2 regions of the Streptomyces sp. NPDC004732 genome follow, and region 2 is predicted to be linked to the other one. Evidence: riboswitches for the same ligand, from Rfam matches in the RefSeq annotation. Region 2 holds a riboswitch; the other holds the start of a gene.
What was found. Region 2 has a riboswitch for glycine ahead of gcvT (glycine cleavage system aminomethyltransferase GcvT). Riboswitches for the same ligand answer to the same signal wherever they lie in the genome.

Region 1: another riboswitch for glycine. It lies ahead of gcvP (aminomethyl-transferring glycine dehydrogenase); the one in region 2 lies ahead of gcvT (glycine cleavage system aminomethyltransferase GcvT).

Annotation. Positions count from the first base shown of each region.
Region 1 is NZ_JBEXJR010000014.1:167,170-182,897, reverse strand. It holds gene ABZV77_RS34930 (DUF881 domain-containing protein) at 18-917, shown strand; gene ABZV77_RS34925 (small basic family protein) at 914-1,246, shown strand; gene ABZV77_RS34920 (DUF881 domain-containing protein) at 1,252-2,106, shown strand; gene ABZV77_RS34915 (FHA domain-containing protein) at 2,189-3,157, shown strand; gene ABZV77_RS34910 (MerR family transcriptional regulator) at 3,204-3,947, shown strand; gene ABZV77_RS34905 (bifunctional nuclease family protein) at 4,022-4,495, shown strand; gene ABZV77_RS34900 (MerR family transcriptional regulator) at 4,665-5,291, shown strand; partial or broken gene ABZV77_RS34895 (DNA polymerase IV) at 5,329-6,845, shown strand; partial or broken gene ABZV77_RS34890 (PRC-barrel domain-containing protein) at 6,761-7,141, opposite strand; glycine riboswitch at 7,286-7,385, shown strand; gene gcvP (aminomethyl-transferring glycine dehydrogenase) at 7,573-10,461, shown strand; gene ABZV77_RS34880 (DUF5999 family protein) at 10,595-10,801, opposite strand; gene ABZV77_RS34875 (hypothetical protein) at 11,108-11,692, opposite strand; gene ABZV77_RS34870 (glutamate--cysteine ligase) at 12,177-13,694, shown strand; gene ABZV77_RS34865 (substrate-binding and VWA domain-containing protein) at 13,698-15,473, opposite strand; gene ABZV77_RS34860 (type II CAAX endopeptidase family protein) at 15,642-15,728, shown strand, end outside.
Region 2 is NZ_JBEXJR010000005.1:382,648-398,375, forward strand. It holds gene ABZV77_RS17180 (carbohydrate ABC transporter permease) at 1-371, opposite strand, end outside; gene ABZV77_RS17185 (sugar ABC transporter permease) at 375-1,328, opposite strand; gene ABZV77_RS17190 (extracellular solute-binding protein) at 1,328-2,695, opposite strand; gene ABZV77_RS17195 (discoidin domain-containing protein) at 3,032-7,315, shown strand; gene ABZV77_RS17200 (LacI family DNA-binding transcriptional regulator) at 7,430-8,443, shown strand; gene ABZV77_RS17205 (L-serine ammonia-lyase) at 8,430-9,800, opposite strand; gene glyA (serine hydroxymethyltransferase) at 9,976-11,238, opposite strand; gene gcvH (glycine cleavage system protein GcvH) at 11,262-11,639, opposite strand; gene gcvT (glycine cleavage system aminomethyltransferase GcvT) at 11,698-12,831, opposite strand; glycine riboswitch at 12,981-13,089, opposite strand; gene ABZV77_RS17225 (AAA family ATPase) at 13,239-13,928, shown strand; gene ABZV77_RS17230 (enhanced serine sensitivity protein SseB) at 13,988-14,770, shown strand; gene ABZV77_RS17235 (enhanced serine sensitivity protein SseB C-terminal domain-containing protein) at 14,833-15,606, shown strand.

The DNA.
Region 1 (15,728 bases), on a different contig from region 2:
GCCCGCGACGTGCGACGATGTGCGGCATGCCGCAGCAGCCCCCCGTTCGGAGCACCCCCTCGCGCCCCCGGCGCCCGGACGCCTCCATGTCGCTGCTCACCACCGTCATGGACCACAGCCTGGACGAGGGATACGCGGAGGCGGCGGCCCGGAAGAAGGCGAGAGGGGACGGTGGTGTCCCTCGCCCGCTGCGGGCCAAGCTCGGGCTCGCGGCCGGTCTCGTGCTGGCCGCGCTGGTGGTCACCGTGGGTGCGGCGCAGGCGCGCATAGAGGCACCGGTGGTGGCCAAGGAGCGCGAGGAGCTCATCGACCGTGTCGAGGAGGCGACGGCGGCTGCCGACGCGCTCGAGGACGACGTGGACGAACTCCGCGACGACGTGGGTGAGCGGCAGGAGGCCGCGCTGAAGAAGCACGGCGGCAGCCAGGGCGAGTTGGTGGGGCTCCTCTCCGGCGCCACGGAAGTCCACGGGCCCGGCGTGAAGCTCGTCGTGGACGACAAGAAGCAGGCCGATCAGGGTGGCGGCGGTCCGCGTGAGAGCTCCGGGTTCTCCGACACGGGGCGGGTGCGTGACCGGGACATGCAGCGTGTCGTCAACGGCCTGTGGCAGTCGGGCGCCGAAGCGATTTCCATCAACGACCAGCGTCTCACCGCGCTGTCGGCGATCAGGGCCGCGGGTGACGCGATACTGGTCGACAACCGACCGCTCGTGCCGCCGTATACGGTGCTCGCGGTGGGAGACGGGAAACGCTTGAGCACCCGGTTCCAGAACAGCCGCGACGGTCAGTACCTGCATGCTCTGCAGGAGAACTTCGGCATCCGGACCAGCATCTCCGTGTCGGACGAGCTCCGGCTGCCGGCAGCGCCGAGCGTGACCGTACGAACAGCAGAGCCGAAAGCAGGAAAGGGCACATCGTGATCGCCGTACTGGGCCTCGTCGTGGGAGTCGTGGCCGGATTGTTGGTTCGGCCCGAGGTTCCGGCGGTGGTCGAGCCGTACCTTCCGATCGCCGTGGTCGCGGCTCTCGACGCCGTGTTCGGAGGGCTGCGGGCGATGCTCGACGGCATCTTCGACGACAAGGTGTTCGTGGTGTCCTTCCTGTCGAACGTGGTGGTGGCCGCACTCATCGTGTTCCTGGGCGACAAGCTGGGCGTCGGCGCCCAGCTCTCCACCGGTGTGGTGGTCGTTCTCGGCATCCGGATCTTCTCCAATGCCGCGGCGATCCGTCGCCACATCTTCAGGGCGTGACGCCGATGAGCAACGACGAGAGCCCCGACTACAACTGGCGCAAGGAACTCCCCGCCGAGGTCCCCAGCGCGCCCGGCACACCCGGGCCGGAGACGCCCGCGGGGCCCGCGGGCCCCGAGCCCGAGGGGAAGCCGCAGCTCACCGGCCGTCAGCGGCTGGCGCAGGGCCTGTGGCCCCCGCGCGTGACCCGGCCTCAACTCATTGTCGCCCTGCTCCTGTTCGTGCTCGGCCTCGGTCTGGCCATCCAGGTGCGGTCCAACAGCGACAGCAGCGCGCTGCGCGGGGCACGGCAAGAAGATCTCGTACGCATCCTCGATGAACTGGATGACCGAACTGAGCGTCTGGAACAAGAGAAGCGGCGCCTCGAGGAGCAGCGGACCGGGCTGGAGAACAGTTCGGACCAGGCCGAGGAGGCCCGCAAGCAGACGGTCGAGCGGGAGAGGCAACTCGGCATCCTGGCCGGCACGGTGGCGGCCCAGGGGCCCGGCATCACGCTGACCATCGAGGACAGGAAAGGGGCGATCGAGGCTGACATGCTGCTCGACGCCATTCAGGAGCTGCGCGCCGCCGGTGCGGAGGCCATCCAGATCAACGACGTACGCATCGTCGCCGACACGTATCTGTCGGACGCCGAAGGCGGTGGCGTCCGGGTGGACGGCCGCAAGGTCGGTGAGCCGTACCTCTTCAAGGTGATCGGCAAGCCGCAGGATCTGGAACCTGCGCTGAACATCCCGGGAGGCGTGGTGCAGACTCTGGAGAAGGAGCAGGCCACGGTCACCGTGGAACGCTCGGAGAAGATCGTTGTGGACGCCTTGCGACCTGCGAAGCGGCCTGGCTACGCTCGGTCGTCCTCCCAGTGACGGGCGGACGCATGAGGGCCGTCGGGCGGGGGCATGAGGTTGCGGGGGGTCGGCGCACCAGAAGCACGGTGCGTGGTGGAAACTGTTTGGTGGCCACGGACGTTGTGAGAATGTCTGGCTCACCGATGAATGCCGGTGTGTGCAATCAGGGTTCGTCCTGCCCCACGGGCGGGTCTGTTTCGGTCAAGGGGAATCGCCCGTGAAGTTGTTTGCGAAGTTGTTCGGCAAGAGTGCACGTGAGGACAGCGGTAATCCGGCCACTGCCCGGCACCGTGCCCCGCGCTCCGGAGATGCCGAGGAGCAGGGCGCCGGGCGCCCGATGTTCCGGGATCAGGTCGCTGGTCCAGGTGGTGACAATTCGGGCGGACAGGGCGCGTCATCTGTTGACCCTGCCGGTCCCGGCCGCATAGGTTTCGGAGAACCTTCAACCTCAAGTACGGGTGGAGGGTTCGCCCCCGGCCCGTACGGATCGAATGCCCCCGCGGGGCAGCCACGGCAGGAGGACCCGTCCATGGCCCTGGTGTGTACGAGGTGCGGGAACCGCAACGCCGAGGCGAGCCGGTTCTGCTCCAACTGCGGTGCGCCGCTGCGGGCCGGAGCCGCCCCGGAGCGTGCGGCCGAGACGACCTCGACGATCTCCATCTCGGGCCTGGAGGCCTACGACGCCGAGGTGACGGGGCAGAACCCGTCTCCCGCGCTCTCTCCGGAGGCGCAGGCGGCCGTGGACGCGCTGCCGCTCGGTTCCGCGCTCCTCGTGGTGCGCCGCGGTCCGAACTCGGGCAGTCGCTTCCTGCTCGACGGCGAGCTGACCACGGCGGGGCGTCACCCGCAGAGCGACATCTTCCTGGATGACGTGACGGTGTCGCGTCGTCACGTGGAGTTCCGTCGGGTCCAGGACGGTTCCTTCACCGTCGCGGACGTGGGCAGCCTCAACGGCACGTACGTCAACCGGGAGCGGATCGACTCGGTCTCGCTTTCGAACGGCGACGAGGTGCAGATCGGCAAGTACCGACTGGTCTTCTACGCGAGCCAGCGGGCCGTCGGCCTCTGACCCTCCCCCCGGCGCCGTCTGGGGGGACAACCCCCAGGGAAGGTCCATGCTTCAAACACCGAGGGGCGGTGCCGGTAGCGGCACCGCCGCCGCGGACCGCCGGCTGATGAGCATCGGTACCGTGCTGAACGAACTGCGTGACGAATTTCCCGAGGTCACGATCTCGAAGATTCGGTTCCTCGAGGCCGAGGGGCTCATCGAGCCGCAGCGCACGCCTTCCGGCTACCGGAAGTTCAGCCCGGAGGATGTCGAGCGGCTCGGTCACGTCCTGAGGATGCAGCGGGACCACTATCTGCCTCTCAAGGTCATCCGTGAGCACCTGGACGCGCTGGAGCGCGGTGAGAGGCCTCCTCTGCCGTCCCTGGGGCGCCAGCGGGACGCCGGTGACGCCGGGGCCCAGGATGACGCCGAGGGGCCGACGGCGGCCCGTGTGGGCCGTGACGAGCTGTTGGCCGCCGCGGAGATCGACGAGGTGCAGCTCCACGAGTGGGAGACGTACGGCCTCGTCGCGCCGTTGCCGGACGGCGGGTACGACGCGGAGGCCGTCACGGTCGCCTCGCTCGTGGTCGAGCTGGGCCGGTTCGGTATCGAGCCACGCCACTTGCGGGTCATGAAGGCCGCCGCGGAGCGCGAGGCCGGGCTCGTCGACCAGGTGGTCGCCCCACTGCGGCGGCACCGCAATCCGCAGACCAGGGCGCATGCCGAGGCCCGGACCAAAGAGCTTGCGGGCCTCACGGGCAGGCTGCACTCGGCGCTCGTACAGACCGCGCTCGGCGTCAGATTGCCCTGACTGGACCGCTCCCGGCCGTTACTCGGCGGGTGCCCGACTACCCAAACCTGCCAGCCACGTCCTAGGGTTGCTGTGTGAACGAGCTCGACGTCGTAGGTGTCCGGGTCGAAATGCCCTCCAACCAGCCGATCGTGCTCCTGCGTGAAGTGGGAGGCGACCGGTACCTCCCCATCTGGATCGGACCAGGTGAGGCGACCGCCATTGCCTTTGCGCAGCAGGGCATGGCCCCCGCACGACCGCTGACCCATGACCTTTTCAAGGACGTGCTGGAAGCGGTCGGCCAGGAGCTCTCCGAAGTGCGCATCACTGACCTGCGAGAAGGTGTCTTCTACGCGGAGCTGGTCTTCGCCAGCGGTGTCGAGGTGAGTGCGCGGCCGTCCGACGCCATAGCGCTGGCGCTGCGCACCGGGACGCCGATCTACGGAAGCGACGGCGTCCTGGACGACGCCGGTATCGCGATCCCGGACGAGCAGGAGGACGAGGTGGAGAAGTTCCGCGAGTTCCTCGACCAGATCTCGCCCGAGGACTTCGGCACCAACAGCCAGTGAGCCACTTCCGGCGGCCCGTATCCGGCCATTCGGCTAGCCTTTCCCCGCGGTGAGGCACGGAAAACCACTCTCAGGGTGATTATCACTCGGCGTGCCGAGTGTGGCGATCGTTGACGAGCCCCTGGCGACTGCCTACCGTCGAGAAGGCAGGTCAAGGAGGGAGGTCGGCGTGAGAAGCAGCGGCGACGGTACGGCGATGGGCGGTCCGTACCCGATCCACGGCGGTGCGGCCGATCCCTCTCCGAACCGACCGATGGCGGTCCAGGGGAGCGGGGACGCTACGTCCGAGGATGCGGCACAGACCGAGCAGGTCGGCTACCGCGGTCCCACCGCGTGCGCGGCCGCGGGCATCACCTACCGGCAGCTCGACTACTGGGCCCGTACGGGCCTGGTGGAGCCCAGTGTGCGGGCCGCGGGCGGCTCCGGCACACAGCGCCTCTACAGCTTCCGCGACGTGGTCGTCCTCAAGATCGTGAAGCGCTTCCTCGACACCGGGGTGTCGCTGCAGAACATCCGCACCACCGTCCAGCACCTGCGGGAGCGCGGGTTCCGTGACCTCGAGCGGATGACGCTGATGAGCGACGGGGCGACGGTCTACGAGTGCACGACGTCCAGCGAGGTCCACGACCTGCTCCAGGGCGGGCAGGGAGTCTTCGGGATCGCCGTGGGCGTCGTCTGGCGCGACGTCGAGGCCGCGCTGTCCCAGCTGCACGGCGAGCGCATCGACACCGGGGAGACGCTCGTCGGGCACAATCCGGCCGATGAGCTGGCCAGAAGGCGCAACAGGGCCGTCTGAAGCCGCGTTGTCAGTGGCGTAAGGCAGCATCAGAGGTGTGAGAAGCGCGCCGACGATTCTGCATCTGGACATGGATGCCTTCTACGCGTCCGCGGAGCAGGCCGCGAAGCCGAGCCTGCGCGGAAAAGCCGTGGTGGTGGGCGGTCTTGGGCCCCGTGGTGTGGTGGCCACCGCTTCCTATGAGGCACGGCGCTTCGGCGTGCACTCGGCGATGCCCATGGGGCAGGCGCGCAGGCTGGCGCCCAATGCCGCCTATCTCGTGCCGCGCTTCGGGCTGTACCGCGAGGTCAGCGAGCAGGTGATGGGGCTGCTTCGGGAGCTGTCGCCGCTGGTGGAGCCGCTCAGCCTGGACGAGGCCTTCGTGGACCTGGAGGCGGGGGGCGTCGCCGACGACGCGGAGTCGGCCAGGGCCGTGGGGGAGCGGTTGCGGGCGGACATCAGAGAGGTGACGGGGCTCTGCGGGTCGGTGGGGCTCGCCGTGTCCAAGATGCTGGCGAAGATCGCCTCCGAGGAGGCCAAGCCTGACGGGCTCAAGCTCATAGCGCCGGGGACGGAGCGGGCGCTCCTGGGCCCGATGTCGGTGCGGACGCTGCCCGGCGTGGGGCCTGCCACGGGCGACCATCTGCGGCGGGCCGGGATCCTCACGGTCGCCGAGATCGCGGAGGCCGGTGAGGACGAGCTCGTACGGCTCCTGGGGAAGGCCCACGGCGGCTCTCTGTACGCGATGGCGCTCGCGCACGACGAGCGGCCCGTGGTGGCCGAGCGGGAGTCGAAGTCGGTCAGCGTCGAGGACACGTACGACGTGGACATCCACGACCGGGTGCGGGTCAGGGCGGAGGTCGCACGGCTCGCCGAGCGGTGTGTGCAGCGGCTGCGGGCGGCGGGGCACTCGGGGCGGACCATCGTGCTGAAGGTGCGCAGGTTCGACTTCTCCACGCTGACGCGCTCCGAGACGCTCCGTGGGCCCACGGACGACCCCGGGGTGGTGCAGGAGGCCGCGGCGCGGCTGCTGGAGGCCGTGGACACCACGGGTGGGGTCCGGCTCCTGGGAGTGGGCGTCACGGGCCTCGCGGACTACACGCAGGAGGACCTCTTCGCGCAGGCGCAGCAGGCTCAGGCGGCGGTGGAGGCCGAGGCGGAAGGGGCCTCTCCGGGCGAGGGCGACGAGGCCGTGTCCGGGGAGGCGGGGCGGCCCGAGGGGCCGGAGAAGGAGGGTGCCGAAGAGCCGGTGGCGCCGGTGGAGAGACGGTGGTCGGCCGGGCACGACGTGCGGCATGCCGAGTACGGGCACGGGTGGGTGCAGGGAAGCGGCCTGGGTCGGGTGACGGTGCGCTTCGAGACGCCCCTTTCGGCGCCGGGGCGGGTGCGGACGTTCCGTACGGACGACCCGGAGCTGGCGCCTGCGGAGCCGCTGCCGCTGGTGGCTGCGCCCCCAGCCGCCGCCTCCGGATGAGGTGGCTTCAGGGGGTCTCTGTGCCCGCGACGTGGCCGAAGTTCTGGTCCGGGGGCGGCACGGCGGGCGGGGTCCCTGGGGGCGTCGTGTCCAGGCCGTAGTGGTGGTAGAGCTGGAGCTCCTGCTCGGGGGAGAGGTGGCGGCCCACTCCGAAGTCCGGGGCGTCCCTGATCAGGGCCCGGTCGAAGGGGATGCGCAGGGTGCCGTCCTCGACGAGTTCGCTGGGTTCCAGGGGGACGAAGGCGTCCCGGCTGAAGAGACCGGTGCGTATGGCTGCCCATTCCGGTGCGCCGGTGGCATCGTCGAGGTAGACCTCGTCGATCGTGCCGATCTTCGCCCCGTTCCGGTCGAACGCCTTGCGGCCGATCAGGTTGCGCGGATCGATATCGGTCTGCACGGGCCCTCCAGCTGGTCGCGGCTTGTCGAAAACGGGCGTAACTCATCCTTAATCATTCGTAGTCACTACGAAAGAGCACTTCGGGGCAGGTGGCCACTCGAGGGATCGGTCCTGGTCCTCGCTGGTAGGCTGGCGCCTGGCTGCTGACCCCGTGCGGGAGAGCTCTCCGGAATGTACTTCCCGGAGGCGCCGAAGGAGCAAATCCTCCCCGGAATCTCTCAGGCACCCGTACCGCACGGACGAGGTCACTCTGGAAAGCAGGGCGGGCGTCGGGCGGGCACGTTCGGAACCCTTCCTCACCGACGGTGAAAGCAGATCTGTCGCAAGACGGGCCTGTGAAGCTCTCAGGTTGACATGACAGAGGGGGAGGCCGTCCGGGTACCCGCGCCGTGGTACCCCTCGCAGGTCGTGCAGACCAGGAGGCCTCCGCAATGACTGCCACCAATCGCATCCCGCTCTCCGAGCTCGAAGCGGGCATCCCCTTCGAGCAGCGGCACATCGGGCCCGATGCGGAAGCGCGGGCCAAGATGCTCGCGCAGGTCGGGTACGGCTCGCTCGACGAGCTGACGGCCGCCGCGGTGCCGGATGTGATCAAGAATGCCGAGGCGCTGAACCTGCCCGGCGCGCGTACCGAGGCCGAAGTGCTGGCCGAGCTGCGCTCCCTCGCCGACCGCAACCAGGTCCTCGATTCCATGATCGGACTCGGCTACTACGGCACCTTCACCCCGCCGGTCATCCTGCGGAACGTGATGGAGAACCCGGCCTGGTACACCGCCTACACGCCGTACCAGCCCGAGATCTCGCAGGGCAGGCTCGAGGCGCTCCTCAACTTCCAGACGATGGTCGCCGAGCTGACCGGCCTGCCCACCTCCGGGGCCTCGCTCCTCGACGAGGGCACCGCCGCCGCGGAGGCCATGGCTCTGTCGCGCCGCATGGGCAAGGTCAAGAACGGCGTCTTCGTCGTCGACGCCGACGCCCTGCCGCAGACCATCGCCGTCATCCAGACCCGCGCCGAGCCCACCGGCGTCGAGATCGTCGTCGCCGATCTGAGCGAGGGCATTCCGGCCGAGGTCGCCGAGCGTGGCGTCGTGGGCGTGCTCGTCCAGTACCCGGGCGCCTCCGGTGTCGTACGGGACATAAAGCCGCTCATCGACCAGGCCCACGAGCTCGGCGCCGTCGTCACCGTCGCCGCCGACCTGCTCGCCCTCACCCTGCTCACCTCGCCCGGCGAGCTGGGCGCCGACATCGCCGTCGGCACGACGCAGCGCTTCGGCGTGCCGATGGGCTTCGGCGGCCCGCACGCCGGATACATGGCGGTGCGCGAGAAGTTCGCGCGCAGCCTCCCGGGGCGCCTCGTCGGTGTCTCCGTCGACGCCGACGGCAACAAGGCCTACCGGCTCGCGTTGCAGACCCGTGAGCAGCACATCCGCCGCGAGAAGGCCACCAGCAACATCTGTACCGCTCAGGTGCTGCTCGCCGTCATGGCCGGAATGTACGCCGTCTACCACGGGCCCGAGGGCCTCAAGTCCATTGCGCGGCGCACCCACCGGTACGCGACGCTGCTCGCCGCCGGGCTCACCGCCGGAGGCGTCGAGGTCGTCCACGGCGCGTACTTCGACACGCTGACCGTGCGCGTCGAGGGCAGGGCCGAGGAGCTGGTCTCCGCCGCCCGCGAAGGCGGCGTGAACATCCACCAGATCGACGCCGACCACGTCTCCCTGGCCTGCGACGAGACCACGACGCGGGCGACGCTGGCCGCCGTGTGGGGCGCGTTCGGGGTCGAGGCCGATGTCCAGGAGCTGGATGCCGCCACCGCGGACACGCTGCCCGAGGGCCTGCTGCGCGGCGACGACTACCTGGCGCACCCGGTCTTCCACCAGTACCGCTCCGAGACCGCGATGCTGCGCTACCTGCGCAAGCTCGCCGACCGCGACTACGCGCTCGACCGCGGCATGATCCCGCTGGGCTCCTGCACCATGAAGCTCAACGCGACCACCGAGATGGAGCCGGTCACCTGGCCCGAGTTCGGCCAGCTGCACCCCTTCGCGCCCGCCCAGCAGGCGCAGGGCTACCTCACGCTCATCCGCGAGCTGGAGGAACGTCTCGCCGAGGTCACCGGGTACGACAAGGTCTCCCTGCAGCCGAACGCCGGTTCGCAGGGTGAGCTCGCGGGGCTGCTCGCGGTCCGTGGGTACCACCGCGCCAACGGCGACGAGCAGCGCACCGTCTGCCTCATCCCGTCCTCCGCGCACGGCACCAACGCCGCGAGCGCCGTCATGGCGGGCATGAAGGTCGTCGTCGTGAAGACCGCCGACGACGGCGAGATCGACGTCGAGGACCTGCGCGCCAAGATCGAGAAGCACCGCGACGAGCTGTCCGTGCTGATGATCACCTACCCCTCGACGCACGGCGTCTTCGAGGAGCACGTCGCCGACATCTGCGCGTCGGTGCACGAGGCCGGCGGCCAGGTGTACGTCGACGGGGCCAACCTCAACGCGCTGGTGGGCCTCGCCAAGCCGGGCCACTTCGGCGGCGACGTCTCGCACCTCAACCTGCACAAGACGTTCTGCATCCCGCACGGCGGCGGCGGCCCCGGCGTCGGCCCCGTCGGTGTGCGCGAGCACCTCGCGCCGTACCTGCCCAACCATCCGCTGCAGCCCGCGGCAGGTCCCGAGACCGGCGTCGGTCCGATCTCCGCGGCGCCGTGGGGCTCCGCCGGGATCCTGCCGATCTCCTGGTCGTACGTACGCCTCATGGGTGGCGAGGCCCTCAAGCGGGCCACCCAGGTCGCGGTGCTCTCGGCCAACTACATCGCCAAGCGCCTCGAGCCGCACTACCCGGTGCTCTACACCGGCCCCGCCGGTCTCGTCGCGCACGAGTGCATCGTCGACCTGCGGCCGCTCAGCAAGGCGACCGGTGTCAGTGTCGACGACATCGCCAAGCGGCTCATCGACTATGGCTTCCACGCGCCGACCATGTCGTTCCCGGTCGCGGGCACCCTGATGATCGAGCCGACGGAGAGCGAGGACCTGGGCGAGATCGACCGGTTCTGCGAGGCGATGATCGCCATCCGCCGGGAGATCGAGAAGGTCGGTTCCGGCGAGTGGACCGCCGAGGACAACCCGCTGCGGAACGCCCCGCACACCGCCGCCGCGCTGAGCGGTGAGTGGGAGCACGGCTACAGCCGCGAGGAGGCGGTCTTCCCGGCCGGTGTCGTCGTCGCGGACAAGTACTGGCCGCCGGTGCGCCGCATCGACCAGGCGTACGGCGACCGGAACCTCGTCTGCTCCTGCCCGCCGCTGGATGCGTACGAGGACTGATGCAGGCGCCCGTGTGGAGCGGGCATGCGTCGGGGCCGGTTCGGAGACTTCTCTCCGGGCCGGCCCCTCGTCTTTCCCGTGATGCTGTGGTGCCGTGCGGCGATGCCGTGCGCTCGTGCGGATGCGCCAGTGCTCAGGCCGCCGTCATGATCTGGTCGGTGCCCAGCGGTCGGTGCGGGGCGATGATCTGGCCGTCCGGCAGCAGCTCACCGGTGTCCTCGAAGAGCAGGACGCCGTTGCACAGCAGGCTCCAGCCCTGCTCCGGGTGGCTGGCCGCGAGCAGCGCGGCCTCCCGGTCGGCGGAGTCGGCTGTCGGGCACGGTGGTTGGTGCTGGCACATGGAAGGGTTCTTTCGCTGCGATGAGATGGCTGTGACGTCGGTCCTGTGGCTCGATGCGGTATTCATAACCGCCCCCCGTTGTAGTTGGTCCGATCCCAGTGTTGCCCTCCGGGCGTCAATCCGCAGGGATTTTGCCGCAGCGGCTCCTACTGCTTAAGGACGTATCACCCGCCCGGACGGTTCAGCCCAACTTCCCTGACTCTTCGGGTGGTTCGGGGTGGCCTGACCGGGCTAGTCCACCTGGGTGGGCAGCGCTGTGCCCCGCGGCCGGGGGGCTGCGGGGCACAGGAAGCGTGCGGGGCGCTGTCAGGCGGGTGAGCTCAGCAGCGGTGCCGGCGTCAGACGGTGGTTGAGCATCGGAAGGAGTTCGGCGACGCGGTGCGGGCGGTGGGCCGCGATGCCGGGCGGGGCGGGGGCCAAGGGCACGAGCAGATCGGTGGCGGCCAGCGAGCCCTCGGCGCCGTCGTCCGTGCAGTCGCGGTGCAGCCAGAGCGTGAGCATATACAGCTCGGGCACGGAGAGCAGCCGCGGCTGGCACGGCATGGGCATGGCCTCCGCGTGGCGCAGGGCGCGTTCGGTGGAGGTGATGTAGGGCCCTTCGAAGAAATGGGAGAACGCCCAGCCGTCCGGGGTGAGGATCGCGTCGGCCGCGGCGACGGAACGCTCGGCGCAGCGGATCAGGAAGCGCCAGCCGGCCAGTCGGGTGGGTGAAGTGGCCTGTGGGGTGATGTGGTCCAACACGTGGACGGGCAGGGGGAGTTCGGGGATCGCGGGTCCCTGGGCGGTACGCAGGGACGGTGTGCGGGCCTCGCTTACGGCAGTGGGGGAACCGAGTGCCGCGAGAACGCTGCGCAGGGCGGGCGCGGGAGCCGGGGGGACATGCAGCGGCATGGTGGGTCGCCTCTCTCATTCGACAGGCACAGTGGAGCCGGGGGCAGGTGCGTGACGGCGCTGTCAGCTCTGGGTCAGAGGGGCGGGGGCTGGGGCCGCGAGCGCCAACTCTCTGCCTAGATTGCGGAGTTTATACGAGCCATGTTCGATGGGTGTTTCACCTAGACGCAGTGGATATTGCGAGCAAGGACTTATTGAGACGTCCTTGTGCGGGCCTTTACGCCGTTTTAGTGCGGGTCTCGGGGTCGTGACCTCGTATTCCCCGATGCGCGCGGTCGGCCGATTTCTGCCGGTGCTTTTGACCAGGCGCTTCGGTACAGAATCTGCATCGTGCCGCATGCCTGGTGAATGTGCCGGACAACCGCCGCGTCGAGCGTACTGGTCGGGGGTCCCGCGCGGGGCGTTATCGATCACATTGCCTGGGCATCATCCCCCGTACACAGCGGCCGGACCCTGGGCTGCCCGTTCGAGGAGGGACGCTTCGATGGGGGAGAAGGTCGCGGCGGGCACGTTCGACCTGGCCGACAGGCACCACTACCGAGGCAAGCTCCGGGCGTGTCTTACGGGGCTGGAGCGGATGTTGAAGGAGGAGCGATTCGATCGGCCCAAGAATCTCATGGGCATGGAGATCGAGCTGAATCTCGCCGGGCCCGACGGGCTGCCGAGGATGTTGAATGCGCAGGTACTTGAGCGCATCGCGAGCCGGGATTTCCAGACGGAACTCGGAATGTTCAATCTCGAAGTCAACATCGCCCCGCACCGGCTCGGTGGCCGCGTTCTCGACCGGCTCGCCGAGGAACTGCGCACGGGCCTCAACTATGCGCACAGGAAAGCGAACGAGCTCGCCGCCGGGATTGTCATGATCGGCATTCTGCCGACCCTGAACGACGCCGACCTCGTCTCCGCGAACCTCTCCGACGTCGATCGCTACGCCCTCCTGAACGACCAGATCGTGGCGGCACGCGGCGAACACTTCGCGCTGGACATCCAGGGTGTGGAGCGGCTGACCTGCACCTCGGCGTCGATCGCGCCCGAAGCGGCGTGCACCTCCGTGCAGTTGCACCTGCAGGTCACGCCCGCCCGGTTCGCCGACGTGTGGAACGCGGCGCAGGCGATCGCGGCCGCGCAGATCGTCGTGGGCGCCAACGCGCCGTTCCTGTTCGGCCGTGAGCTGTGGCGCGAGTCGCGGCCGCCGCTGTTCCTGCAGTCCACCGACACCCGGCCGCCCGAGCTGCAGGTCCAGGGCGTGCGGCCGCGCACCTGGTTCGGGGAGCGCTGGATCACCAAGCCGCTGGAGCTCTTCGAGGAGAACCTGCGGTACTTCCCGGCGCTGCTGCCCCTGATGGAGGAGGAGGACCCGCTGGGTGTCCTAGACGCCGGCGGCGTACCGCGGCTCGGCGAACTCGTCCTGCACAACGGCACCGTGTACCGCTGGAACCGCCCGGTGTACGGCATCGCCGACGGCGTCCCGCACCTGCGGGTGGAGAACCGCGTACTGCCCGCGGGCCCCACCATCACCGACGTCATCGCCAACGCCGCCTTCTACTACGGGCTCGTGCGGGCGCTCGCGGAGGAGGCGCGGCCCGTGTGGACCCGGCTGCCCTTCGAGGCCGCCGCCCGCAACTTCGACGTCGCGTGCCGCCACGGCATCGACGCCAGGCTGCAGTGGCCCCGGCGCGGCAGGCTCGGCGGCACCACCGAGGTGGCGGCCGTCCACCTCGTACGCGACGAGCTGCTGCCGCTCGCGGCGGCGGGGCTGGACGCGTGGGGCGTGGAGGCCGCCGACCGCGACCTGTACCTCGGCGTGATCGAGGAGCGGTGCAGGCGGCGGGTCAACGGCGCGTCCTGGCAGGCCACGACGTACCACCGGGCCCTGGACGGCGGGATGTCCAGGGAGCAGGCGCTGGCCGCGACCACCAAGCGGTACAGCGAGCTGATGCACAGGGGAGAGCCGGTGCACACATGGCCGGTGGGGCTGCGCGAACCGGCGGTCCTGGGCTGAGCATCAGCCCTGGTTGCTGCCCGCTTCCATGATGGCCTTGAGGATGACCGCGTGGATCTGCGCCGGGTCGTCGACCTGGTGGCCGGAGCCGCCGGTCGCCTCGGCGATCTGCTGGACCTCGTCCTTGTCCGCCTCCGGGCCGACCGCGATGGCGATGATCGGCACCGGGTGCTCGCGGTCCGACATCTCCTCCAGCTGGGAGATCAGGGAGCTGCGCGAGATGCTGCCCGGGTCTTGGTTGACGCCGTCGGTCAGGATCACCAGGGCGTTGAACTTGCCGCGCGCGTACGTCGACCGGGCCTCCTTGTAGGCGGCGAGCGTGGTGTCGTACAGACCGGTGGCGCCGCCCGGCACGGGTTGCAGGCTGCTGAAGGCGTCCGACAGTTCGTCGCGGTGGGTGGCGCCGCCCTTGCGGTCGCCAAGGCGCCGGGTCGGTTCCAGCTTGCGGTAGTCGCGGGTGCCGTCCAGCCGGGTGGCGAACTCCCACAGGCCGATCTCGTCCTCGTCGGTGAAGCCCGCGAGGGCCCTCAGCAGCGAGGCCTTGGTGATCTCCATGCGGGACTGGTTGCGGCCGGGCACGAACTGCGCCATGGACTCCGAGGCGTCGACGACGGTGTTGAGCCGGGCGCTCTGCACCGTGATCGTCCACATGCCCAGGGTCTCCTGGAGCTGCTTGTCCGACGGCGGGTCCGTGGCCTCGTCCGCGTAGGGCTGCGGGGTGCGGCCGCCCGCGGCGGTGACCAGCTTGTCGGAGGGCTGGTCGGGGTCGGTCCTGAAGCCGTGCTCCGTCAGGATCCGGCGGCCTTCGTCATCGCTGAACATCGTCATGAAGCGCAGGGCGGCCCGGCTCGTGTCGGTGGACATCCGGTCGTCCTCGACCAGCGTGTACGGGTAGTCGAGCCGGGGCGAGCCGTCCTTGGGGTAGAAGAGGTCGAGGCTGTTCTCCTCGCCCGCCGACGCGTTGTGCGCGTATGCGGCCTGTTCGGAGAGGATCAGGGCCTGGTTGCGGCGGGGGTTGCCCTGCTCGGTGCCGGAGCCGTCGCGGGCCAGGGTGTCGAGGAGTCGGCCGTCGCTGTCGGTGGTGCGGGCCGCAAGCGCCTTCGCCAGGGCGGCGGCCCGGGTGTCGCCCTCCTTGCCGCCCTGCTTCTTCGCGGACGCGCCCATCTTGGCGAGGGCGAGCAGGCCGGTCGCGCTGCGCGCGGGGTCGGCCGCGCCCAGGCGCAGCTTGTCGCCCTTCGTCGCGGCGGTGGTCAACTCCGGCCAGTCGTACGTCTTCTTGGGCCAGCCCAGCGACTCGGCGGCGGACGGCACCATGCCGATGCCGACGGGCGAGGAGGCGACGTTGCCCGCGGGGGAGACCTTGCTCTGCTTGCCTCCGATGCCGACGCGCTGCACCCAGACGTCGGAGTCCGGCACCCACACGTCGTACTCCGGATCGCCCTTGCCGGAGCGGAGTTCGGCGGCGACCTTGTACGAGTCGCGCGCGGTCACCCGCACGTCGATGCAGTGCCCGTCCGAGGTGATCTCCTGCTCGCGGGCCTCGTCGGCCGCCTCGCGCAGGGCGGGGGACACGGCAGGAGCGGCGACGACGTCGAGGCTGACCGCGTCGTCGCCGCAGGAGCCGCCGAAGGAGAGCAGACCGGCGCTGACGGCGGCCGCCGTGCCTCCCGCCACCACGAGGACGAGCGCCGTGGCGATGGCGACCGTGCGTCCGCGTGCCTGCGCTCGGGGGCCGGGCGCTGCCGTTCCGTGCTCATCGGGCAAGCTGTGACGTCCCATGGCGGTGGTGCCCCTCCTTGGAAGATGAAGCAAGGAAAGAGGGGGCCTGTGCGCCTGGAATCGGCGTCCGTCCCCCTCGGCCTGTCGCGCACGATCTTCGTAACTTCTTTCGAGACCCTAGCGGGGCGAGGATGGGGATGAGGCGGGATTACTCAACTGGAGGCGTAAGTGCAAGCGGAGCCGGGGCCGATGGCCGGTTCTTTTCCAGCGGACGGGCCGTCACGACGGATCCTGAGGGATGAGACGCTGCTCGTA
Region 2 (15,728 bases):
CCGAGCACCACGTTCCCGAACCGCGGGCGCAGCTTGGAGAGCGCGTAGGCGGCCGGGATCTGCACCGCGAGCTGCACCAGCCAGGCGCCGCCCGCCAGGACGACCGTGTTGAGGAAGTAGCGGGAGAGGTCCATCTCCCGCCATGCCTTCGTGTAGTTCTCGGGGTGCCAGCTCTCGGGGACGTACGTGGGCGGGTTCTGCGCCAGCTCCGTGGACGACTTCATGGCGCCGGTCGCGGCCCAGTACAGGGGCACGATGAAGGCCACCGTGAACAGGACGAGCGAGAGGGTGAGGACCGACCAGTAGACGAGCCGTCCCTTGCGCGTCCTCAGGACGGCGGGGCGGACGAGTGTGCGCGTCGAGGCGGACATCGGTCACTCCTTGGCGGCGCGGGTGACCCGCAGATAGAGGGCGGAGAAGGCGCCCAGGGCGATCAGGAGCAGCAGGCTCAGTGCGCTTGCGGTGCCGAAGTCGTTGTAGACGAAGGCGTACCGGTAGACGAGGAACATCACGGTCACCGTGGAGTCCTCGGGGCCGCCGCCGGTCATCACGTACGGCTCGGTGAACACCTGCATCGTCGCGACGATCTGGAGCAGCAGCAGGACGAGCAGGACGAACCGGGTCTGCGGGATGGTGACGTGGCGCAGCCGCTGCCAGATGTTGGCGCCGTCCAGCTCCGCCGCCTCGTACAGCTCGCCGGGGATCGTCTGGAGCGCGGCCAGATAGATCAGGGTCGTGGTGCCCATGTTGGCCCAGGTCGAGACGATGACCAGGGAGATCAGGGAGGTGGAGGAGGAGTCCAGCCAGGCAGAGGTCGGCAGGTGCAGCGTGCGGAGGATCTCGTTGAACAGGCCGGGGCCCGGGTCGTAGAACCACTTCCACATCAGCGCCACCACCACCGGCGGCAGCATGACCGGGAGATAGACGAGGACCCGGAAGTACGCCCGCGCGTGCCGGAACTCGTTGAGGAGCACCGCGGTCAGGAACGGCACCGCGAAGCCGAGGACCAGCGCGTACAGGGTGAACAGGCCGGTGTTCTGCCAGGCGGTGAGGAACAGCGGGTCGTTGAACAGCTTCTCGAAGTTGCTGGTGCCGTTCCAGGTGTTGCCGGTGGCGAAGTTGACGCTCTGGAAGCCGAGGAGCACGTTGCGGATGATCGGCCACCACGAGAACAGCGCGAAGATCACGACGGCCGCGCTCAGGAATCCGTACGCCGTCAGGTTCTCGCGCAGTGCGCGGCGGCGGGCCGTCCGTGGCTTGCCGGGTGGTGGGGACGGCGGGGCCGTGGCGGCGCCCTGCCGGGGTGCGGTCTTCAGCGACATGCTCATCAGGAGGCGTCGTAGATCGCGTTGACCTTCTTCTCGGCGTCGTCGAGAAGCGCGTCGATGTCGGCGTCCTTCTTGGTGAGGACGGACTGCATCGCCGAGTCGAGCACCGCGTAGACCTCCTGGGCCCTGGGCGGTTCGATCACGCCGGGCACCTTCGGCGCGGAGTCCATGAACGCCTGGTAGTTGCCGGTCGGCATGTTGGCGTTGTCCTTCTTGACCTTCTCGATCCGGTCGCGGACCGAGCCCTGGAAGACGTCGGGGACGGTGGGCATCGGAATGCCCACCGGGAGCTTGGCGTCGGCGTAGTCGGCGACGTTCTTCTCGATGAGGTCGGGGTTGAGGTAGCGCCACTGGATCCACTTGACGCCCGCCTTGATCTTCGCCGGGGACGCCTTGGGGTTCATCATGTAGCCCTCGCCGCCGAGCAGCGTGGCCTTCGCGTCCGGCGCGGGGGCGAGCGCGTAGTCCTCGTACTTCCCGCCGAACTGCTTGGCGATGACGGTGATGTTGTCGGCGGCCGACACGTACATGCCGAGCTTGCCCGAGCCCATCATCCGCTGGACGTCCTCGACCTGGAGCAGTTGCTTGCTGCCCATCGAGTCGTCCTTCCAGCGCATGTCGTAGAGGTCCTGGAAGGTGGCCTTGCCCTCGGGTGTGTTGAACGCGGCCTTCCACTTGCCGTCGCTCTCCGTCGCGATCCGGCCGCCGCGGGAGTACAGCTCCGCCGTGTAGTGCCAGCCGCCCTGGTTGTTCTTGGAGAAGTCGGCGTAGCCCACGGTGTTGTCGCCGAGTGCGGCGATCTTCTTGGCGGCGCTGCGGACCTCGGCCCAGGTCTTCGGCGCCCGGTCGGGGTCGAGACCGGCCTTCTTGAACAGGGCGCGGTTGTAGACCAGTCCCATCGAGTAGTTCGACGTCGGCAGTCCGTACTGCCGCCCCTCCTCGTCCTGGAAGATCTTCATCAGGGGGTCCTGGAGGTCGCCGCGGTGCGGCATGTCCTTGACGGCGTCCGTGATGTCCGCGGCCTGCTTCTTCTCGATCAGGGACCGGGTGTCGGTGAAGTACACGTAGAAGACGTCCTCGAGCTTGCCGCCCGCGAGCTTCGCGTTGAACGTCTTCGGGTCCATGAAGCCCTCGTGGGGCACGATGTCGATGTCCGGGTTGGCCGTCTCGAACTGCTGCACGTGCTTGTCGTAGAGCTTGCGTTCGAAGGCCTGGGTCTTGGGCGGCTGCCCGTTGACGTCGAGCTTCACCTTGCCGCCGGAATCCGATTCGGCACCGTCGCTGCTGGTGCCGCATGCGGTCAGCGCCACCAGCGCAAGAACGGTCGCGGTGGCGAGCGAGAGTGTTCGGCTGCTCGTGGATGACATCGGGAGACCCCCTCCGGGTCGTGCTGTACGTCCGTGCTGTGGGTGCCGCGTGGTGCGGCGCATACATAACCACCGTCGCAACCAGGTGCGCAATAACTTGTACGAAGATTGCAAAAACTGGATCGCATCACCGAGGCAGGGCGACGCGTGGGGGCTTGAACATCTACGACGCCGTTGAATCGGCCGCTCGCGGTGGCCAGATGGGCGCGAACCTCGGTCGAGCGGGCGGTCACAACATTCGCGTCCGCTGTAGTCAACTCGACAGTTCTCTGCAATTCTCCCACTTCTTCACGCGAGAATCTGCGTGCCCACGAGAGCGAGGGAGTCGCACGAGCCATGAGACCCATCAGAGCCGCACAGGGCGGAGCCCGAAGACCCCACAGGTGGTGGCGGCCCTTCGCCGCCGCCCTCACCGCGGCACTCCTCCTTCTGGGCCTGCCCGCCCTGCCCGCGTCCGCGGCGGGCGGCCCCGACCTGGCCGCGGGCAAGCCCGCCAAGGCGAGCAGCGCCAAGGCGGATTACGGCGCCGCGAAGATCACCGACGGCAACGCGGGTACGTACTGGGAGGGTTCGTCGTCCGACCTGCCGCAGTGGGTACAGGTCGACCTCGGCCGCGCCACCCGCATCGACGAGGTGGTCCTCAAGCTGCCGCCCGCCTGGGAGACCCGCAAGCAGACCCTGTCCGTGCAGGGCAGCCCCGACGGCAGCGGCTTCAGCACCCTCGCCGCGTCCGGGGCCCGCTCCTTCGAACCCGGCTCCGCCAACACGGTGACGATCCGCTTCCCGTCCGCCCAGACCCGTTTCGTCCGGGTGCACATCACCGCCAACACCGGCTGGCCCGCCGCCCAACTCGCCGAACTGCAGGTGCACGGCGCCGCCGACGCCTCCGTGAACCTGGCGCTCGGCAAGACCCTCAAGGCGTCCGGCCACACCCAGACGTACACCGCGGCGAACGCCAACGACGGCAACCGCGACAGCTACTGGGAGAGCGAGAACGGCAAGCTGCCGCAGTGGATCCAGGCCGACCTGGGCTCCTCGGTACGGATCGACGAGGTGGTCCTCCGCCTGCCCGACGGCTGGGGCGACCGCAGCCAGACCCTCAAGATCCAGGGCAGCACGGACGGCTCCGGGTTCACCGACCTGACCGCGTCGAAGGAGTACGCCTTCACCGCGGCCTCCGAACACTCCGCGACCCTCGCCCTCGACACGGTCACCACGCGCTACGTCCGCGTCCTGATCACCGCCAACACCGCGCAGCCCGCGGGCCAGCTGTCCGAGCTGGAGATCTACGGCCCGGCGGGCGGCGACACGCAGGCGCCCACCGCGCCGAAGAACCTCGCCCTCGCCGAGCCGGAGCCGGGCCGGATCAAGCTCGCCTGGGACGCCTCCGACGACGACAAGGGCGTGACCGCGTACGACGTCTACGCCAACGGGGAGCTGCTGACCAGCGTCGCCGGTGACGTGCGCACGTACACCGACACACGGCCCACGAGTGCCACCGTCACCTACTACGTGCGGGCCAGGGACGCCGCGGGCAACGCCTCGGCCAACAGCAACTCCGTCACCCGCAAGGGGGAGTCGGGCGACACGCAGGCGCCGACCGCGCCCGCGAACCTCACCCTCGGCCAGCCGTCCAGCGGTGAGATCAAGCTGACGTGGGGGGCGTCGGACGACAACGTGAAGGTCACGGCGTACGACGTGTACGCGGACGGCAAGCTCCTGAAGTCCGTGGCCGGTGACGTGACGACGTACACCGACACCCGTCCCGCCAACGTCACGGTCTCCTACACGGTGCGGGCCCGCGACGCGGCCGGAAACGTCTCCGCGCACAGCAGCACCGTGACCCGGCCCGGCGGCGGCAACAAGAACCTGGCCGAGGGCAAGCCGATCACGGCCTCGTCGGTGATCCACACCTTCGTCGCCGAGAACGCCAACGACGGGCAGACGTCGACCTACTGGGAGGGCGCCGCGGGCAGTTACCCCAACACCGTGACCGTCAAGCTCGGCGCCAACGCCGACGTCGACGCGGTCGTCGTCAAGCTCAACCCGGACGCCGGGTGGGGTGCGCGCACCCAGAAGGTGGAGGTCCTCGGCCGGGAGCAGAGGGCCGCCGACTTCACCTCGCTGGTGGCGGAGAAGGAGTACTCCTTCAGTCCGTCAGGCAACCAGAACACCGTCACCGTCCCGGTGTCGGCCAAGGTCGCCGACGTGCGCCTGCGGTTCACCGCGAACAGCGGCGCCACGGCCGGGCAGGTCGCCGAGTTCCAGGTCATGGGCGCCCCGGCGGCCAACCCCGACCTGGAGATCACCAAGCTGTCGTACGCGCCGGAGAAGCCGACCGAGACCGACGAGCTCACCCTGACCGCGACCGTGCACAACCGCGGCACCGAGGCCTCGACGGCCACCGACGCCGCCTTCCGCCTCGGCGGCGACAAGGCGGGCACCGCGTCCGTGGGCGCGCTCGGTGCGGGCGAGTCGACGACCGTGAGCGCCAAGACCGGCGCGCGCGATGCGGGGTCGTACCCCTTCAGTGCGGAGGTGGACACCAAGAACGAGGTGATCGAGCAGGACGAGGGCAACAACACCTCCACCAGCGCCAGTCCGCTGGTGGTCAAGCCGGTCGACTCCGCCGACCTGCTGGCCTCTCCGGTGAGCTGGACGCCGTCCGCGCCCTCCAAGGGCAAGGAGGTCACCTTCAGTGTCGCGATCAAGAACCAGGGCACCCAGGCGTCCGCGTCCGGAGCACACGGCATCAAGCTCATCCTTCAGGACGACAAGGGCACCACAGTGAAGACCCTGACCGGCGAGCACAACGGGGTGATCGGCGCGGGGGACACCACGGCACCGGTCAAGCTCGGCACCTGGACCGCGGGCGACGGCCGCTTCTCGATCAGAACGGTCATCGCCGACGACGCCAACGAACTGCCGGTCAAGCGCGCGAACAACACCAGCACCCACTCGCTGTTCGTCGGCCGCGGCGCCGACATGCCCTACGACACCTACGAGGCGGAGGACGGCGTCCTCGCGGGCGGCGCAAGGACCGTCGGCCCCAACCGCACCATCGGCGACCTGGCGGGCGAGGCCTCCGGCCGCAAGGCCGTCACCCTGAACTCGACGGGCGAGTCCGTGGAGTTCACCGCCAAGCAGGACACCAACACCCTGGTCACCCGCTTCTCCATCCCGGACGCCGCGGGCGGCGGAGGCACCCAGGCGACCCTGAACGTGTACGTGGACGGCGTCTTCCGCAAGGCCATCGACCTCACCTCCAAGTACGCCTGGCTGTACGGGGACGAGGCCTCGCCCGGCAACTCGCCGGGAGCGGGTCCGGCCCGGCACATCTACGACGAGGCGCACGTCATGCTCGACGGGACGGTCAAGGCGGGCAGCAGGATCAAGCTGCAGAAGGACAGCGCCAACACCTCCCGCTACGCCATCGACTTCGTCGACCTGGAGCAGGTGGCGGCGAAGGCCAACCCCGACCCCGGCTCGTACGTGGTGCCCGCCGGATTCGGCCACCAGGACGTGCAGAACGCCCTGGACAAGGTCCGCATGGACACCAGCGGAAAGCTGACGGGCGTCTATCTGCCGCCCGGCGACTACGAGACGAGCAACAAGTTCCAGGTCTACGGGAAGGCCGTCCAGGTGGTCGGCGCCGGGCCCTGGTTCACCCGGTTCCACGCACCGAAGTCCCAGGACAACACGGACGTCGGATTCCGTGCCGAGGCGAGCGCCAAGGGCTCGTCCTTCTCGGGCTTCGCCTACTTCGGCAACTACACGTCCCGCATCGACGGACCCGGCAAGGTCTTCGACTTCCAGAACGTCTCCGACATCACCATCGACGACATCTGGAACGAACACATGGTGTGCCTCTACTGGGGCGCCAACACGGACCGCATGACCATCAAGAACTCGCGGATCCGCAACATGTTCGCCGACGGCATCAACATGACCAACGGCAGTACGGACAACCGGGTCGCCAACAACGAGGCGCGGGCCACGGGCGACGACAGCTTCGCCCTCTTCTCGGCCATCGACGCGGGCGGCGCGGACATGAAGGACAACGTCTACGAGAACCTGACCTCGCTCCTGACCTGGCGCGCGGCGGGCTTCGCCGTCTACGGCGGCTACAACAACACCTTCCGCAACAGCCGGATCGCCGACACCCTCGTCTACTCCGGGATCACCATCAGCTCCCTGGACTTCGGCTACCCGATGAACGGCTTCGGGAAGGATCCGACCACCTTCGAGAACATCACGATCGAACGGGCGGGCGGCACCTTCTGGAAGGGCCAGGACTTCCCGGCCATCTGGGCGTTCTCCGCGTCGAAGGTCTTCCAGGGGATCCGGGTGAACAACGTCGACATCGTCGACCCGACGTTCCACGGGGTGATGTTCCAGACCAAGTACACGGGCAGCACTCCCGAGTTCCCGGTGAAGGACACCGTCTTCACGGACGTCTCCATCACCGGCGCGCCCATCGGCATCTACGTCAACGAGCTGCCGGAGGCGGGCCAGGGGCCCGCGGTCGGTGAAGCGACCTTCGTACGGCCCAAGTTGAGCAACAACGGGCAGGACATCAAGAACGACACGTCCACGTTCAAGCTCACCATGCAGCCCTGACCGGCATCTGACCTGCACCTGACCTGTAAGGGAGGCGCACGCGTGCACGGCCGTCCGGATTCCGGGCGGCCGTTTACGTAACTGGCTTGCAGGCCTTGCGCTATTCTTGCGCCCATGACGCGACGACTTGCTCAAGTTGCGAAGAAGGTGGGGGTCAGCGAGGCGACGGTCAGCCGTGTCCTCAACGACAAGCCCGGCGTCTCCGCCGCGACCCGACAGTCCGTGCTGACGGCCCTGGACGTGCTCGGCTACGAACGGCCGACGCAGCTGCGCGGCGAGCGGGCCCGGCTCGTCGGCCTCGTTCTGCCGGAGCTGCAGAACCCGATCTTCCCCGCGTTCGCCGAAGTCATCGGGGGCGCCCTCGCCCAGCAGGGGCTCACCCCCGTGCTCTGCACCCAGACCAGGGGCGGGGTCTCGGAGGCCGACTACGTGGACCTGCTGCTCCAGCAGCACGTCTCCGGCGTGGTCTTCGCGGGCGGCCTCTTCGCGGAGGCCGACGCGCCGCACGACCACTACCGGCGCCTCGCGGAGCGGAACATCCCGGTCGTCCTGATCAACGCGTCGATCGACGGCCTCGACTTCCCCTGCGTGGCGTGCGACGACACCGTCGCCGTCGAGCAGGCCTGGCGCCACCTCGCCTCGCTCGGCCACGAGCGGATCGGCCTGGTGCTCGGCCCGGCCGACCACATGCCCTCGCGCCGCAAGCTGGCGGCCGCCAGGGACATGGCGCGGGCCGCGGGCACGGAGCTGCCCGAGGAGTTCGTGGAGCGGTCGATCTTCTCGCTGGAGGGCGGCCAGGCGGCCGCCGCGCGCCTCATGGAGCGCGGGGTCACCGGCATCGTGTGCGGCAGCGACCCGCTCGCCCTCGGGGCCATCAGGGCGGCCCGCAGGCGGGGGCTCTCCGTCCCCGCCGACGTCTCCGTCGTGGGCTTCGACGACTCGGCCTTCATGACCTGCACCGAGCCGCCCCTGTCGACGGTGCGACAGCCCATCGAGGCGATGGGCCGCGCGGCGGTCGACCTGCTGTGCGCCCAGATCCGGGGCACCCAGACGCACCCCGGCGAGCTCCTCTTCGAGCCGGAACTCGTCGTCCGCGGCTCGACCGCTCAGCCGCTCAGCACTCGATGATGTTGACCGCGAGACCGCCCCGGGCGGTCTCCTTGTACTTGACGCTCATGTCGGCGCCGGTCTCCTTCATGGTCTTGATGACCTTGTCGAGGGAGACCTTGTGGGAGCCGTCGCCGCGCATCGCCATCTTCGCGGCGGTGACGGCCTTGACCGCCGCCATGCCGTTGCGCTCGATGCACGGGATCTGAACGAGTCCGCCGACCGGGTCGCAGGTCAGGCCCAGGTTGTGCTCCATGCCGATCTCGGCGGCGTTCTCGACCTGCTCGGGGGAGCCGCCCAGGACCTCGGCGAGCGCGCCCGCCGCCATCGAGCAGGCGGAGCCGACCTCGCCCTGGCAGCCGACCTCGGCGCCGGAGATCGAGGCGTTCTCCTTGAAGAGCATGCCGATGGCGCCCGCCGCGAGCAGGAAGCGGACCACGCCCTCCTCGTCGGCGCCGGGCACGAAGTTCATGTAGTAGTGCAGGACCGCGGGGATGATGCCCGCCGCGCCGTTCGTCGGGGCGGTCACGACCCGGCCGCCCGCGGCGTTCTCCTCGTTCACCGCCATCGCGTAGAGCGTGATCCACTCCATGGCGCGGGCCTGCGGGTCGCCCTCGGCGCGCAGCTGCCGTGCCGAGTTCGCGGCGCGACGGCGGACCTTCAGACCGCCCGGCAGGATGCCCTCGCGGGACATGCCGCGGGACACGCACGCCTGCATGACGCCCCAGATGTCGAGCAGACCCGAGCGGATCTCGTCCTCGGTGCGCCACGCCTTCTCGTTCTCCAGCATCAGCGCGGAGATGGAAAGACCGGTCTCCTCGGTGAGGCGGAGCAGCTCGTCGCCGGTGCGGAAGGGGTGCCTGAGGACGGTGTCGTCCGGCACGATCGGGTTGTCGCCCGCCACGGCATCTTCGTCGACCACGAAGCCGCCGCCGACGGAGTAGTACGTCTTCTCCAGGACGAGGGCGCCCTCACGGTCGTACGCGAAGATCGTCATGCCGTTGGCGTGGTACGGCAGGGCCTTGCGGCGGTGCAGGACCAGGTCCTCGTCGAAATCGAAGTCGATCTCGTGCATGCCGAGCAGATTGATGCGCCCGCCGCTCTTGATCTCCTCGACGCGGTCGTCGGCGCCCTCCACGTTCACCGTGCGGGGCGACTCGCCCTCCAGGCCGAGCAGGACGGCCTTCGGGGTGCCGTGGCCGTGTCCTGTCGCACCGAGCGAGCCGTAGAGCTCGGCCCGTATCGCCGAGGTGTGGGCCATCAGGCCCTCGTTCTTCAGGCGGCTCGCGAACATGCGGGCAGCGCGCATCGGACCGACCGTGTGGGAGCTGGACGGGCCGATGCCGATCGAGAACAGGTCGAAGACCGAGATGGCCACGGGAACTCCAATGGTGGTTGGTAGACGCCGTTGTCTGCCGGGGTAGTGCAGAAGTACAAGGCGGTGCGGGATCTGGGCGGGACGTGGTGCGGGGCACCCTGCTCACTCTCCAGTGTGCGGGGTGCCCCGATGTTTCGTACGTACGAACAAAAGCGTACAAACAGAGAGTACGGAACTACTTCAGGCCGGGGTACAGGGGGTGCTTGTCGGCCAGAGCGGTCACGCGGGTCTTGAGGGACGCCGCGTCGAAGCCCGGCTTGAGGGCCTCGGCGATGATGTCGGCGACCTCGCGGAAGTCGTCCTCCTGGAAGCCACGGGTGGCGAGCGCGGGCGTGCCGATGCGCAGGCCGGAGGTGACCATCGGGGGGCGCGGGTCGTTCGGGACCGCGTTCCGGTTGACCGTGATGCCGACCTCGTGGAGACGGTCCTCGGCCTGCTGGCCGTCAAGGTCGGAGTTGCGCAGGTCCACCAGGACGAGGTGCACCTCCGTGCCGCCGGACAGGACGTCGACGCCGACGGCCTTCGCGTCGTCCTGCACCAGGCGCTCGGCCAGGATGCGGGCGCCGTCCAGGGTGCGCTGCTGGCGCTCCTTGAAGTCGTCCGTCGCGGCGACCTTGAAGGAGACGGCCTTGGCCGCGATCACGTGCTCCAGCGGGCCGCCCTGGAAGCCGGGGAAGACCGCCGAGTTCAGCTTCTTCGCGAATTCCTTGTCGCGGGCCAGGATGATGCCGCCGCGCGGGCCGCCGAGCGTCTTGTGCGTGGTGGAGGTGACCACGTCCGCGTACGGCACCGGGTTGGGGTGCAGACCCGCGGCGACCAGACCGGCGAAGTGCGCCATGTCGACCCACAGCCTCGCGCCGACCTCGTCGGCGATCCGGCGGAACTCGGCGAAGTCCAGGTGGCGCGGGTAGGCGGACCAGCCCGCGATGATCACCTTGGGGTTGTTCTCCTTGGCCAGGCGCTCGACCTCGGCCATGTCCACCAGACCGGCCTCGTCCACGTGGTAGGCGACCACGTTGAACTGCTTGCCGGAGAAGTTCAGGCGCATGCCGTGGGTGAGGTGGCCGCCGTGCGCCAGGTCCAGGCCGAGGATCGTGTCGCCGGGCTTGGCGATCGCGAAGAGGGCGGCCTGGTTGGCGGAGGCGCCCGAGTGCGGCTGGACGTTGGCGTACTCGGCGCCGAACAGGTCCTTGACCCGGTCGATGGCGATCTGCTCGGTCACGTCCACGTGCTCGCAGCCACCGTAGTAGCGGCGGCCGGGGTAGCCCTCGGCGTACTTGTTGGTGAGGACGGTGCCCTGGGCCTCCATGACCGCGACCGGAGCGAAGTTCTCCGAGGCGATCATTTCGAGGGTGGACTGCTGGCGGTGGAGCTCGGCGTCGACGGCGGCGGCGACGTCCGGGTCCAGCTCGTGGAGGGGGGTGTTGAGAAGCGACATCACACGATCCCTATCGGTATGGGTCAGCCGGCGGTGAAGGCGGTGTACTCATCGGCGGAGAGCAGGTCGTCCGGCTCACCCGAGATGCGCACCTTGAACAGCCAACCGCCCTCGAACGGGGCGGAGTTGACCAGCGAGGGGTCGTCGACGACGTCCTGGTTGGCCGCGACGATCTCGCCGGTCACCGGGGCGTAGAGGTCGCTGACCGACTTGGTCGACTCCAGCTCGCCGCAGGACTCGCCCGCGGTCACCGTGTCGCCGACCTCGGGGAGCTGGGCGAAGACGACGTCACCGAGCGCGTTGGCCGCGTGCTCGGTGATGCCGACCGTCGCCACACCGTCCTCGGTGGCCGACAGCCACTCGTGCTCCTTGCTGTAACGCAGCTGCTGGGGGTTGCTCATGACCTGAATTCTCCTGTACGCGGGTGGGTGCTGCGGAACGGGAAAGATGTGCGGGGGGTCACTTCTGGCGCTTGTAGAACGGCAGCGCCACGACCTCGTAGGGCTCGTGGGTGCCGCGGATGTCCACGCCCACGCCCTCGGTGCCGGGAGCGGCGTGCTCCGCGTCGACGTACGCGATCGCGATCGGCTTGCCCAGCGTCGGGGACGGGGCGCCGGAGGTGACCTCGCCGATCACCTTGCCGTCCGCGACCACCGGGAAACCGGCGCGCGGGACCCGGCGGCCCTCGGCGATCAGGCCGACCAGCTTGCGCGGCGGCGCGGTCTCGGCGCGCTCGGCGGCGGCGGCGAGCGCGGCACGCCCGAGGAAGGTGTCCGACTGGCTGGTCTTCTCGAACTTCACGACCCGGCCGAGGCCCGCGTCGAACGGCGTCAGCTCGGCGGTCAGCTCGTGCCCGTACAGCGGCATGCCCGCCTCCAGGCGCAGCGTGTCGCGGCAGGAGAGACCGGCCGGGACCATGCCGACGGGCGTGCCCGCCTCCATCAGCGCGCCCCACAGCTGCTCCGCGTCGGAGGGGGCGACGAAGAGCTCGAAACCGTCCTCGCCGGTGTAGCCCGTGCGGGCGATGAGGGCGGCGACGCCCGCGACGGTGCCGGGCAGGCCCGCGTAGTACTTCAGGCCGTCCAGGTCCGCGTCGGTGAGCGACTTCAGGATGCCGGGGGACTCGGGGCCCTGGACGGCGAGCAGCGCGTACGCCTCGCGGTCGTCGCGGACCTCGACGTCGAACTTCTCGGCGCGGGCGCTCAGCTCGTCCAGGACGGTCTGGGCGTTGGACGCGTTGGCGACCACCATGTACTCGGGGGCCTCCGGCGCGCCGAGCCGGTAGACGATCAGGTCGTCCAGGATGCCGCCGTCCGCGGCGACGATCATGGTGTAGCGGGCGCGGCCGACGCCGATGGAGCCGATGTTGCCGACCAGCGCGAAGTTCAGGAAGTCCACGGCCTCGGGGCCGCTGACGGTGATCTCGCCCATGTGCGACAGGTCGAAGAGCCCTGCCTTGGTGCGCACGGCGTTGTGCTCGTCGCGCTCGCTGGCGTACCGCAGCGGCATGTCCCAGCCCGCGAAGTCGGTCATGGTCGCGCCGAGCGCGCGATGCACGGCATCTAGGGCGGTCAGACGGGGGGCAGTGCTCATGAAGGGAACTCCCAGGGCATGACGGGCGAGGTCGATCCTCCCCATCTGTCATCGGAACCTGAGAGGTTCGCCGGGAGTGTCTCGCTATCCGAGAAGTCCGGCTTGCACCTTGGGTGGGACCGCCGGGGCGGTCCGCTTTTCAGATGTGCCTCGCCCGCGCGGTACGGGGCCTGAGAGATTCAAGGGAGGGACTTGCTCCTTCGGCGCCCCGGGCCCACAGCACAAGCTGGGTTCCGGAGACTCTCCCGCGCGGATTCAAACGGCCTGTATGGAGTTGGCGGGCACATCATTGCACGCGACTCTGTTCAGGGGGACCCGTGCCCGGCAGCGGGTTCCGTCACTCCGGAGTGCTCTTGTGCCGCATTACCTTCTCTTTACACTTGCGGGGGAAGCAGTACGTGACCGCTATGGGGAGGCCGATCACGGTGCGCAGCAGGACGAGTCTCTATGCCACTTCCACGGGGGTGGCACTGCCCAAGCAGGCTCCTGCCCCGGCCGCGGAGAGCTGCGGTCGGCTGCCCGCCGCCGTCGTCCGCGATCTGCGGCAGCGGGCCGGTCACAGCCCGCACCGCCTCACGTTCGGCGCGGGCGACCTGGTCGTCGTCTCCGGGCTGCCCGGCGGCGGAAAATCGACCCTGATGCGGCAGGCCGTCACGGGCCCGCGCATCGACTCCCAGGACACCCGCGACCGCTGGGCCGACCGGATGCCCCGCCTGCTGCCCTACGCGGTCTACCGCCCCCTGGTCCGCCTCGCGCACTACGCCACGCTGCGCCGCACCCTCCGCTCCGGTGAGAGCGTCGTCGTGCACGACTGCGGCACCCAGACCTGGGTGCGCCGCTGGCTCGCCCGCGAGGCCGCCAGGCGCGGCACGGCCCTGCACCTGCTGATGCTCGACGTCCCGGTGGACACGGCGCTGCGGGGCCAGCACGAGCGCGGCCGCGGCGTCTCGCGGTACGCCTTCGCACGCCACCGCAGGACGGTCGGCCGGCTGGTCGCCGCCACCGAGCGCGGCGACCTGCCGTTCGGCTGCCGCTCGGCCGTGCTGCTCGACCGGGCGGCCGCGCGGGTGCTGCGGGTGATCGCCTTCGACCGCTGAGCCGACCGGCGTTAGGGTTCGAGCCGCAGGCAGAGCGGTCGCGAGCAGGGGTTGGACAGATGGACTTTCCGGCGCAGGCACATGCCCATCCGTACGGCGGATGGCCGGGCAACGAACTGGAGGAGGTCCTTGCGGCCTCACTCGGCGCCCCCGCGTCCGCGGGCGGCCGCATCGTCGAGGTGCTCGGCCGCAGCCACCTCTGGATACCGCTGCCGAGCGGCGGCAGCCCCGAGAGCGGCACCCTGGACCTGCCGACCCTGGAGATCGAGGGCCAGGCGTACGTCCCCGTCTTCACCTCCGAGCAGCAGTTCCGCCAGGCCCTCGGCGACGCGGCCGACCGGATGGGCTGCACCGTGGCGCCCGCCGTCGAGTTCGCCCGCGGCCTCCCCCCGCAGCTGGGCATTGCGCTGAACCCGGACGGCACCGTCGGCGTCCCGCTGCCGCCGCCCGCCGTCGCCGAGCTCTGCCGGACCGGCCGCACCGAGCTCGACGGCCCGAGCACCGGTGGCCGGGTACGGCTGTTCGAGCCGGACTGGCAGGAGGACCCGGTGGACTTCCTGGCCGCCGCTGCACGGGAGTTCGAGGCCGCGGGGGTCGTGCTCACGGCGCGCCGCTGTCTGGCCCATGTGGAGACGGACGACCCGACGCTCTTCGTCGGCGTCGAGCTGTCCACCTGGGACGGCAACGCGCGCGACCTCCCCATGGAGGCGCTGGGCCGCGCCCTGGGGCAGGCCCCGGTCCCATGGCCGGTGAACCTGGTGCTGCTCGACGTGGCGCAGGACCCCGTGGGCGACTGGCTGCGTGCGAAGGTGCGGCCTTTCTACCACCGGATCGCCGCTTAAGCTGGTTCCATTCCTCTGTCTTCCACAGGGTCACCGAGTTCGTCACGAAGGGGCGGTTACGGGTGAGTGCGTCGGGCACGGCCGCGGCCGGGCACATCGAGCAGTTGCTGCGCCAGGTGACGCCGGGGCGTTACGACGCGTACGAGGCACTGCTGCGCGCGCTCGCCACCGACCAGGTGTGGATGCTGCTCTGGCACGGCCAGGCCGGGTCCCCCGACGCCCAGTACGGGAACATGGAGGTCGAGGGCCTCGGCTACGCACCCTGTGTGACCTCCGCCCAGGAGCTGTCCGCCAGTGGCTGGAACCGGAGCTACGAAGTGGTGCGCGGCACCGCCATCGCCCGCACCCTCTACCCCGACCACTACGGCCTCTGGCTCAACCCGCACGCGCCGGGCGGCGGTGTCGGCATCCCCTGGCTGGATCTGCGCCGCATCGCCACGGGCCTCGACGCGCTGCCCGCGGGACCGCTCAGGCTCACCGAGCCGAGCATCGAGATCCCCCAGTTCTACGCCCTGCTGACGCAGAACGCGCACCGCACCCCCGTGGTCCGCTCGCTGCGCCGCGCCTGGGTGCAGCCCGCGCTCGGTGCGCCATATCTGGCCATCGGCCTCGACGTGTACGACACGTCGCCGCCGTCGGTCGACGCGGTGCGCACGATGATGCGGCAGTCCATCCCCGCAGTTCCGGAGGGCCTGCCCGTCTCGACGGTCGCGATGTCGGACGATTACGACCCGGTCGCGATGTGGCTACGAGCCAATGCCAGGCCGTTCTACGACCGTGAGGCCCAGGCGGCCCCGGCGCCCGCGGGCGGCTACGGATACCCCGCGCAGTACTGAGCAGCGCCGACGGACGTGATGTCCGTTGTGGTGCAGGTGGGGCCCTATGGGCCCCTGTGACGCCTTGCAACCCAACTGCCCCGTGTTCGACCCTCGTTCACTCGCGTCCGGATAACGGAACA